Regions from separate parts of the Streptomyces sp. NPDC107454 genome, predicted to be linked through region 2. Evidence: predicted binding sites of a transcription regulator. Region 2 holds the regulator's gene; the other holds the start of a gene.
What was found. Region 2 encodes HspR, which represses chaperone genes until heat shock. Its sites were predicted from a motif close to TTGAGNNNNNNNNNCTCAA; they were not measured.
Positions count from the first base shown of each region.

Region 1: a site for HspR is predicted at 2,582-2,600, ahead of lon (endopeptidase La). Genes of this name have one in related genera too.

Region 1 is NZ_JBVJPA010000008.1:159,613-164,030, forward strand. It holds gene ACZ69M_RS21550 (lysozyme) at 1-76, shown strand, start outside; gene lon (endopeptidase La) at 139-2,559, opposite strand; gene ACZ69M_RS21560 (rhomboid-like protein) at 3,552-4,418, opposite strand, start outside.
Region 2 is NZ_JBVJPA010000005.1:342,814-347,231, reverse strand. It holds gene grpE (nucleotide exchange factor GrpE) at 1-630, shown strand, start outside; gene dnaJ (molecular chaperone DnaJ) at 664-1,848, shown strand; gene ACZ69M_RS14520 (heat shock protein transcriptional repressor HspR) at 1,853-2,299, shown strand; gene ACZ69M_RS14515 (PA14 domain-containing protein) at 2,358-4,310, opposite strand.

The sequences.
Region 1 (4,418 bases), on a different contig from region 2:
GTCCGGACCGACGGTCGGTGACCACGACAAGTTCAACGGCGGGCTGGACCGGGTGCGGGCACTGGCCGACGGCTGACGGTACGGCGAAGGCCCGGGCCTCCCTCACGGGACCCGGGCCTTCCCTACCGGCAGCGTCCGTCACGCCGCTACCGGAACCTCCGACGTCGCGCCGTTCGTCGCCGGCGACAGCGCCAGTTCCAGGACCTGGCGGACGTCCGTGACGGCGTGGACGTCCAGCTTCTCCAGCACCTCGGCCGGGACGTCGTCCAGGTCGGCCTCGTTGCGCTTCGGGATGATCACCGTGGTGACACCCGCCCGGTGCGCGGCGAGCAGCTTCTGCTTCACCCCGCCGATGGGCAGGACACGGCCGGTCAGTGAGACCTCACCCGTCATCGCCACGTCCGTGCGGACCAGTCGGCCGGACAGGAGCGAGGCCAGCGCCGTCGTCATCGTGACGCCCGCGCTCGGACCGTCCTTGGGGACCGCGCCCGCCGGGAAGTGGATGTGCACGCCCCGGTCCTTCAGGTCGCCGACCGGCAGTTCCAGCTCGGCGCCGTGCGAGCGGAGGAAGGAGAGCGCGATCTGCGCCGACTCCTTCATCACGTCACCCAGCTGACCGGTCAGGGTCAGACCGGCCGCGCCCGTCTCCGGGTCGGCCAGCGACGCCTCCACGAAGAGGACGTCACCGCCCGCGCCCGTCACGGCCAGACCGGTGGCGACACCGGGCACCGCGGTGCGGCGCTCGGCCGGGTCCTGGGCGGACTCGGGCACGTGGTGCGGCCGTCCGATGAGCCCGCGCAGATCGGCGTCGGTCACCGTGAAGGGCAGCTCCCGCTCTCCGAGTTCGTGCTGCGCCGCGACCTTGCGGAGCAGGCGTGCGACGGCCCGCTCCAGGTTGCGTACGCCCGCTTCCCGGGTGTACTCCCCGGCGAGCTTGCGCAGCGCGCTCTCGTCGAGCGCGACCTCCTCCTTCTCCAGACCGGCCCGCTCCAGCTGACGCGGCAGCAGGTGGTCACGGGCGATGACGACCTTCTCGTCCTCGGTGTACCCGTCGAGCCGGACCAGTTCCATACGGTCGAGCAGCGCCTCCGGGATGGCTTCGAGCACGTTGGCCGTCGCCAGGAACACCACGTCGCTGAGGTCGAGCTCGACCTCCAGGTAGTGGTCCCGGAAGGTGTGGTTCTGGGCAGGGTCGAGGACTTCGAGCAGCGCCGCGGCGGGGTCGCCGCGGAAGTCGGAGCCGACCTTGTCGATCTCGTCCAGCAGGACCACCGGGTTCATGGACCCGGCCTCCTTGATGGCGCGGACGATCCGGCCGGGCAGCGCGCCGACGTACGTACGCCGGTGGCCGCGGATCTCGGCCTCGTCCCGTACGCCGCCGAGCGCGACCCGGACGAACTTGCGGCCCATGGCGTGCGCGACGGACTCGCCGAGCGAGGTCTTGCCGACGCCGGGCGGACCGACGAGCGCGAGCACGGCACCGCCGCGTCGCCCGCCGACGACGACGCCGAGACCACGCTCGGAACGCCGCTTGCGCACGGCCAGGTACTCGGTGATGCGCTCCTTCACGTCCTCCAGGCCGGCGTGCTCGGCGTCCAGGATGCTCTTGGCGCCCTGGATGTCGTACTCGTCCTCGGTGCGCTCGTTCCACGGCAGTTCCAGGACGGTGTCGAGCCAGGTCCTGATCCAGCCGCCCTCGGGCGACTGGTCGCTGGACCGCTCCAGCTTGTCGACTTCCTTGAGCGCGGCCTCGCGGACGTTCCCGGGGAGGTCGGCGGCCTCGACGCGGGTCCGGTAGTCGTCGGACTCCTCGCCCTCCTTGGCGTCGCCGTTCAGCTCGCGCAGCTCCTTGCGGACGGCTTCGAGCTGGCGCCGCAGCAGGAACTCGCGCTGCTGCTTGTCGACGCCTTCCTGGACGTCCTTCGCGATGGACTCGGCGACATCCTGCTCCGCCAGGTGCTCACGCAGCTGCTCGGTGGCGAGCTTCAGCCGGGCGACCGGGTCGGCGGTCTCCAGCAGCGTGACCTTCTGCTCGGTGCTCAGGAACGGGGAGTAACCGGAATTGTCGGCAAGGGCGGACACGTCGTCGATGGCCTGTACGCGGTCCACGACCTGCCAGGCGCCGCGCTTGCGCAGCCAGCTGGTGGCGAGGGCCTTGTACTCCTTGACCAGTTCGGCGACATGGCCGGGCAGCGGGTCGGGCACGGTCTCGTCGACCCGGGTGCCCTCGACCCACAGGGCGGCACCAGGACCGGTCGTCCCGGCGCCGATCTTCACGCGCCCACGGCCGCGGATCAGCGCGCCCGGGTCGCCGTCGGCCAGTCGGCCGACCTGCTCGACGGTGCCGAGCACGCCCGTGCTCGGGTACGCCCCGTCGATGCGTGGCACCAGCAGCACCTTCGGCTTGCCGGGCTCCGACCGCGCGGCGGCCTGGGCGGCCTCCACCGCGGCGCGTACATCGGCGTCGTTCAGGTCCAGCGGAACCACCATCCCGGGCAGCACGACCTCATCATCGAGCGGCAACACGGGCAGGGTGAGCGGTGTGGACGTCGAAGCCATTATCTCTCCCTAGGCAGTCAAGTTGAGCTATGCCGACTCAATGCACGTGAGCCCTGGATTGTTCCCCAGGGCCTGTTCGCTGTGAGCGATCGCTCTGCACGCAGACATCCACGCAGGTCAGCGGGGTATCCGCCACGCTTCCCTCCTGGCCGGCGCCACTCCGCCGTAGATCCGCGGCGAACGCCTGTGGTGCGGTCAACGCCGTCGACCAGCCGTCCCTTCCCGTGCGACCGCGCCCGGTCGACGCGGTCGACGCGGTCGACGCGGTCGCGAGAGCGCACGAGCGCCGCCACACCACCGCAGTCGCACTCACAGCCGGCTCCTTCGCACTGCAGGCTCATCCACAGGCTGTGGAACCACGCACGGGGAGACGGGGCACGACGTGGGCGAGGGGCAGGAACAGGGACGGGGACGGGGACGGGCGACCACCCGGCGCCGGGTGGTCGTGGGTGCCGGGGCGGCGGCCGTGGCAGCGCTCGGGGCGGCTGCGGTGCGCGCGGCGACGGACGCGGACGGGTCCGAGCAGACGGCCGACCGGCGGGCGACCGGCGGGCGACCGCAGCGCCGGGCGGGCCCCGGCGGCCGGCGCGACCGCCGCTCCCGGCGGCAACCGTTCCGGGCGGCCCAACCTCCTCGTCGTCGTCACCGACGACCAGCCCAAAGAGACGCAGTGGGCGACGCCCGAGACCGTCGACCGGCTCGGCAGGCACCGTGTGGCCTTCGAGCGGGCGCACGCCAACACGCCGTTGTGCGCCCGTCCCGCGCCTCGATCATGTCGGGCCGGTACGCCCACCACCACGGCGTCCTCGACACCCGGCACCCCTACCGCCTCGACCAGCACACCACCGTCATCAAGAACCACGCCCTCGACTTCATGGAGCGGTCCCGGAGCGACGACCGGCCGTGGTTCGCGTACGCCGCCACCCGGGCCGCGCACGAACGGAACATCCCGGAGAAGAAGTCCGGCGGACCCGGTCCGACCGCCCAGGATGCTAGGCGGCGGCGGTACCCGGCGACTGAGCGGTGTGTGCAGCGGCGGGGGTGGCGGGGATGGCGGGGCTGGAGGCCGCTTCCGCACGGGCGCGGCGCCAGCGGCGGACCAGCGGCCAGGTCGACACCCCGATCACCAGGGACATCACATGCCCCCAGTCCGTCATCGGGTCGGCGAATTCGATCAGGTCCCCGACGACCATCGAGCCGAAGACGACCAGCATGGGCCAGCGCAGCCAAGGCCTCAGCAGTCCCGCGAGCGCGCCGACGCTCGTGGCGACGCCGAAGCTGATGCCGTAGTCGAGGCGGTGCAGGGAGCTGTCGGGGAGGTCTCCCACCAGCACGGAAAGGCCGACGGGCACCTCGGTGGCCAGGGTGGCCACGACGTGCCCGAGCAGGAAGACTCCGGCGGCCCGCAGGCCGCCTATCCGCCGCTCCAGCGCGGTCAGCACCAGTACGAACCCGATGGCGTACGGCGAGGTGATCCCGCCGGCCATCCACAGCGCACTGGCCAGCAGCACCAGCACCGGTTCGCGTACGAGGTGCGCGACATCGGTGCTGGACCCCTGCTGCAAGGCGTGGACGAGGGAGGGATCCGCGTAGTCGGTGACCATCGCGGTGACGGTGAGCACGACCGCGTAACCGAAGGTGAACGGCGTTCCGGTGGGGGTGGGCAGCAGCCGCCAGGGACGGAGCGACCGGAGCCGGGCGAGGGCACGGGAGACGGGTGGAGCGGGAGGGGCGAGTACAAGGGGTGTCGTCGCCGGGCGGGGGGCGGGCGGCACGGACGTGGCGCCGCGTTGTCGCGGCACCCCGTCCAGGAGAAGCGTGCCCGTCTGCGGGTCCTTGAGCGCGGCATCGGCCGAGGA
Region 2 (4,418 bases):
GTCCCCTCCGGCGCCACCCCTGACGACGCCGAGTCGCAGGCCGCCACCCCCTCCACGGAGGAGGCGGCGGCCCCGGCCGGGGACGCATCAGCAGCACAGATGGCCGGTCTGACCGCACAGCTGGACCAGGTCCGTACGGCGCTCGGCGAGCGCACGATGGACCTCCAGCGGCTCCAGGCCGAGTACCAGAACTACCGTCGTCGGGTCGAGCGCGACCGGATCGCGGTCAAGGAGATCGCCATCGCGAACCTCCTGACCGAACTCCTGCCTGTGCTCGACAACATCGCCCGCGCGCGGGACCACGGCGAACTGGTCGGCGGCTTCAAGTCGGTGGCCGAGTCGCTGGAGACCGTCGCGGCGAAGATGGGCCTCCAGCAGTTCGGCAAGGAGGGCGAGCCCTTCGACCCGATGATCCACGAGGCCCTCATGCACTCGTACGCGCCGGACGTCACGGAGACGACGTGCGTGGCGATTCTGCAGCCGGGGTATCGCATCGGCGAGCGCACCATCCGCCCCGCGCGGGTGGCGGTCGCCGAACCCCAGCCGGGGGCGCAGACCGGCAAGGCGGACTCCCAGGATTCCGCCGAGGCGGCCGACGACAAGGAGAGCGGTGGCCCGGACGAGGGCTGACGTTGAACGCATGAGAGAGGAGGGGCGTCGAGGATGAGCACCAAGGACTTCATCGAGAAGGACTTCTACAAGGTCCTCGGCGTCCCCAAGGACGCCACCGAGGCAGAGATCAAGAAGGCGTACCGGAAGCTCGCCCGCGAGTTCCACCCGGACGCCAACAAGGGCAATGCCAAGGCCGAGGAGCGCTTCAAGGAGATCTCCGAGGCGAACGACGTGCTCGGAGACCCCAAGAAGCGCAAGGAGTACGACGAGGCACGCGCCCTCTTCGGCAACGGCGGCTTCCGTCCGGGTCCCGGCGCGGGCGGCGGCAACTTCAACTTCGACCTGGGCGACCTCTTCGGAGGCGGCGCCCAGGGCGGAGCGGGGGGTGCCGGCGGCTTCGGCGGCGGCATCGGAGACGTCTTCGGGGGCCTGTTCAACCGCGGCGGCGCGGGCACGGGTACGCGGACCCAGCCCCGGCGCGGCCAGGACATCGACACCGAGGTGACGCTCAGCTTCACCGAGGCGGTGGACGGCGCGACGGTCCCGCTGCGGATGACGTCCCAGGCGCCCTGCAAGGCCTGTTCGGGCACCGGCGACGCGAACGGCACACCGCGGGTGTGCCCGACGTGCGTCGGTACCGGCCAGGTCGCACGGGGCTCCGGCGGCGGCTTCTCGCTCACGGACCCCTGCCCGGACTGCAAGGGCCGCGGTCTCATCGCGGAGAACCCCTGCGAGATCTGCCACGGCAGCGGTCGTGCCAAGTCCTCGCGCACGATGCAGGTCCGCATCCCGGCGGGGGTGAGCGACAGCCAGCGCATCCGCCTGCGCGGCAAGGGCGCACCCGGCGAACGGGGCGGCCCGGCAGGCGATCTGTACGTCACGGTCCACGTGGACGCCCACCCGGTCTTCGGCCGCAAGGGCGACAACCTCACCGTCACCGTGCCCGTCACCTTCGCGGAGGCGGCACTCGGCGGCGAGGTGCGCGTACCGACCCTGGGCGGCCCCCCGGTCACCCTGAAGCTGCCCCCGGGCACGCCCAACGGCCGCACGATGCGGGCCCGCGGCAAGGGTGCCGTCCGCAAGGACGGTACGCGCGGCGACCTCCTCGTCACCGTCGAGGTCGCGGTCCCCACGGACGTGTCGGGCAAGGCTCGCGACGCCCTGGAGGCGTATCGCGAGGCAACCGCGGGCGAGGACCCGCGGGCGGAGCTGTTCCAGGCCGCGAAGGGAGCATGAGCAGATGGACGGTCGTCGTCGAAACCCCTATGAACTGACCGAGGAGACCCCGGTCTACGTCATCTCGGTGGCGGCCCAGCTCTCCGGCCTGCACCCGCAGACCCTGCGCCAGTACGACCGCCTCGGCCTGGTCTCCCCGGACCGCACCGCCGGCCGTGGCCGGCGCTACTCGGCCCGCGACATCGAACTGCTCCGCACGGTGCAGGCGCTGTCCCAGGACGAGGGCATCAACCTGGCCGGCATCAAGCGCATCATCGAGCTGGAGAACCAGGTGGCCGCGCTCCAGTCCCGCGTCGCGGAACTGGAATCGGCCCTGGACGGCGCGGCTGCCGCGATGCAGCAGCGCGAGGCCGCGGTGCACGCCTCGTACCGCCGCGACCTGGTCCCGTACCAGGAGGTCCAGCAGACGAGCGCGCTGGTGGTCTGGCGGCCGAAGCGGCAGTCGGACTAGTTGCACGTACCGAAGGGGGTGGGGAGGTCGACGACCTCCCCACCCCCTTCGGCGTTCCTCAGGCGACGTTGAACGTCAGGTGGGTGGACGGGCCGACGCGCCCGTACACGTCCACCGTGGCCACCTCGACGATGTAGATCCCGCTCGTGGGCGGTGTCCAGGTGAGGCTGCCGTTCGTGGTCTGCGCGTACGTGCCGCCGGTGACGCGCCACTGGTACCCGCCGATGACGCGGTCGTCGCCCGCGGGGCGGGTCATCGTCACGGTGACCGCCTGGCCGGGTCCACCGTGCCCCGCACAGTCGTTGGCGGTGCACTCGGTGTACGGCGCCGAGAGCGCGAGCAGCGGAGGCAGCGGCGCCGTGGACGTCGCCGGGGTGACGCGGTCCACGGAGACGACGTCGGAGGGCGCCGACTCCCTGCCCTGCGCGTCGAGCACCACCACGTAGTAGGACGCGCGGCCCGCCGGGGCCCCGGTGTCCGAGAAGAGGGTCGAGTGGGGCGAGCCGACCCGGTTCCAGGCGGCGGAGGCGTCGGTGCGGCGGTAGACGCGGGTGCCGTACACCGCCCCGTCCGTCGAGTACGCCCAGGTGAGTTCGGTGCCGCTGTCGTGCGGGGTGACCGTCACGCCGGTGGGCGCCGCCGCGTCGCCGGGGGCGGGCCGGGTCGCGGTGACAGCCTCGGACACCGAGGAGATGTTCCCGTACGCGTCGACGGCCTGGACCGTGTACGTGACGGCGGTGCCCGCGGGGGCCCGGAAGTCGTTGAACGAGGTGCCGAGGACCAGGTCCGGCCCGTCCGGGTCCGACTGCCCCTCGGGCGCGGCCCACAGCTCGTAATGCTCGACGTCGTCCGAAGGGGCGTTCCAGCGCAGCGCGTTGCCCGCCGTGGTGCCCTCCGCCGTCAGACCGGTGACCTGGCCGGGCGCGAGGGTGTCCGGGGCGCCGGTGTCGGCGGTCGCGGACGGGACGGACTCGTTGCCGACCGGGTCCAGGGCCGTGACCCGGTAGTACAGGCGCTGATGGATGTCGGCCGAGGTGTCCCGGTAGGAGACGTCCGGCACGGAGGACACGAGCTGCTGGAAGGGGCCCTGCGGGGCGCTCGCCCGGTAGACGCGGTAGGCGGCGGCACCGGAGACCTTGTTCCAGCCGAGGGCCACGGAGCCGGTGCTCACCTTGGCGCCCAGGCCGCCGGGCGCGGCGGTCGGGGTCCGGTCGACGGTGGTCACGGCCTGGTCGGCGGTGCCCGTCGACTCGTTGCCGGCCTTGTCGTAGGCGCGGACCTCGTAGTAGTAGGTGTCGCCGGTCGCGGGCACGGTCGTGTCGGTGTACGAGGTGGCGGTCGTCGTACCCACTCTCGTCCAGGTGGCGCCGCCCTTCAGGCGGCGGTAGGCGCGATACCCCGCGAGGTCCATCTCCTTGTTCTTCGCCCAGGTCAGTTTGGCCTTGCCGGTGGCTTTGTCGTACGCCACGGAGGTGCCCGTGGGGGTGAGGGGCTTGACCTTGTCGACGGCGGCGGTGGTGCGGGGGGTGTAGGCGAAGGAGACGTTGGCGGCGCCTGTCCAGTTGGCGTAGTCGACGCGGAGGGTGTGCTTGCCGGAGGGAATCGTGACGTTGACGGTCTTTTTGACCGTCGAGGAGACGTTCTTCCAGAGGTCGACCTTGCGGGTGCCGTCGAGGTAGACGCGCAGGCCGTCCTGGGCGGCGACGGGAAGGGCGAAGGGGCCTCCCGAACCGAAGTCCCTCGTCTCGGTCCAGCGGACGCCGAAGTTGTCCTTCGGGAGGCCGGAGGCGGGTGCTTTCGTGCCCCAGTTCTCGCTGACCGCGGCATCGCAGTCCGTTTTCTTCGGTGTGCCGGAGAAGGTGGTGTTCGCGTAGAACTGCCGCTTGTACACCGGTGATGCGCAGCTGCTCGCGGCGGAGGCGGGCGCCCCCGAGACGGCGAGCAGGCCCCCGGTGGTGGCGATCGTCAGCGTCACGGCGAGCGCCGGTCCGCTCCGCCCAACTGGTCTCATGTTTCCCCTGTTTCATGCTGCGAGGTGTGCGGCCACCTTCGAGACTCCCGGATGTGGGGGAGGGTTGTATGTCGCCGGGGAGCGCGTGACGCAAGTCAATCAGAGGGG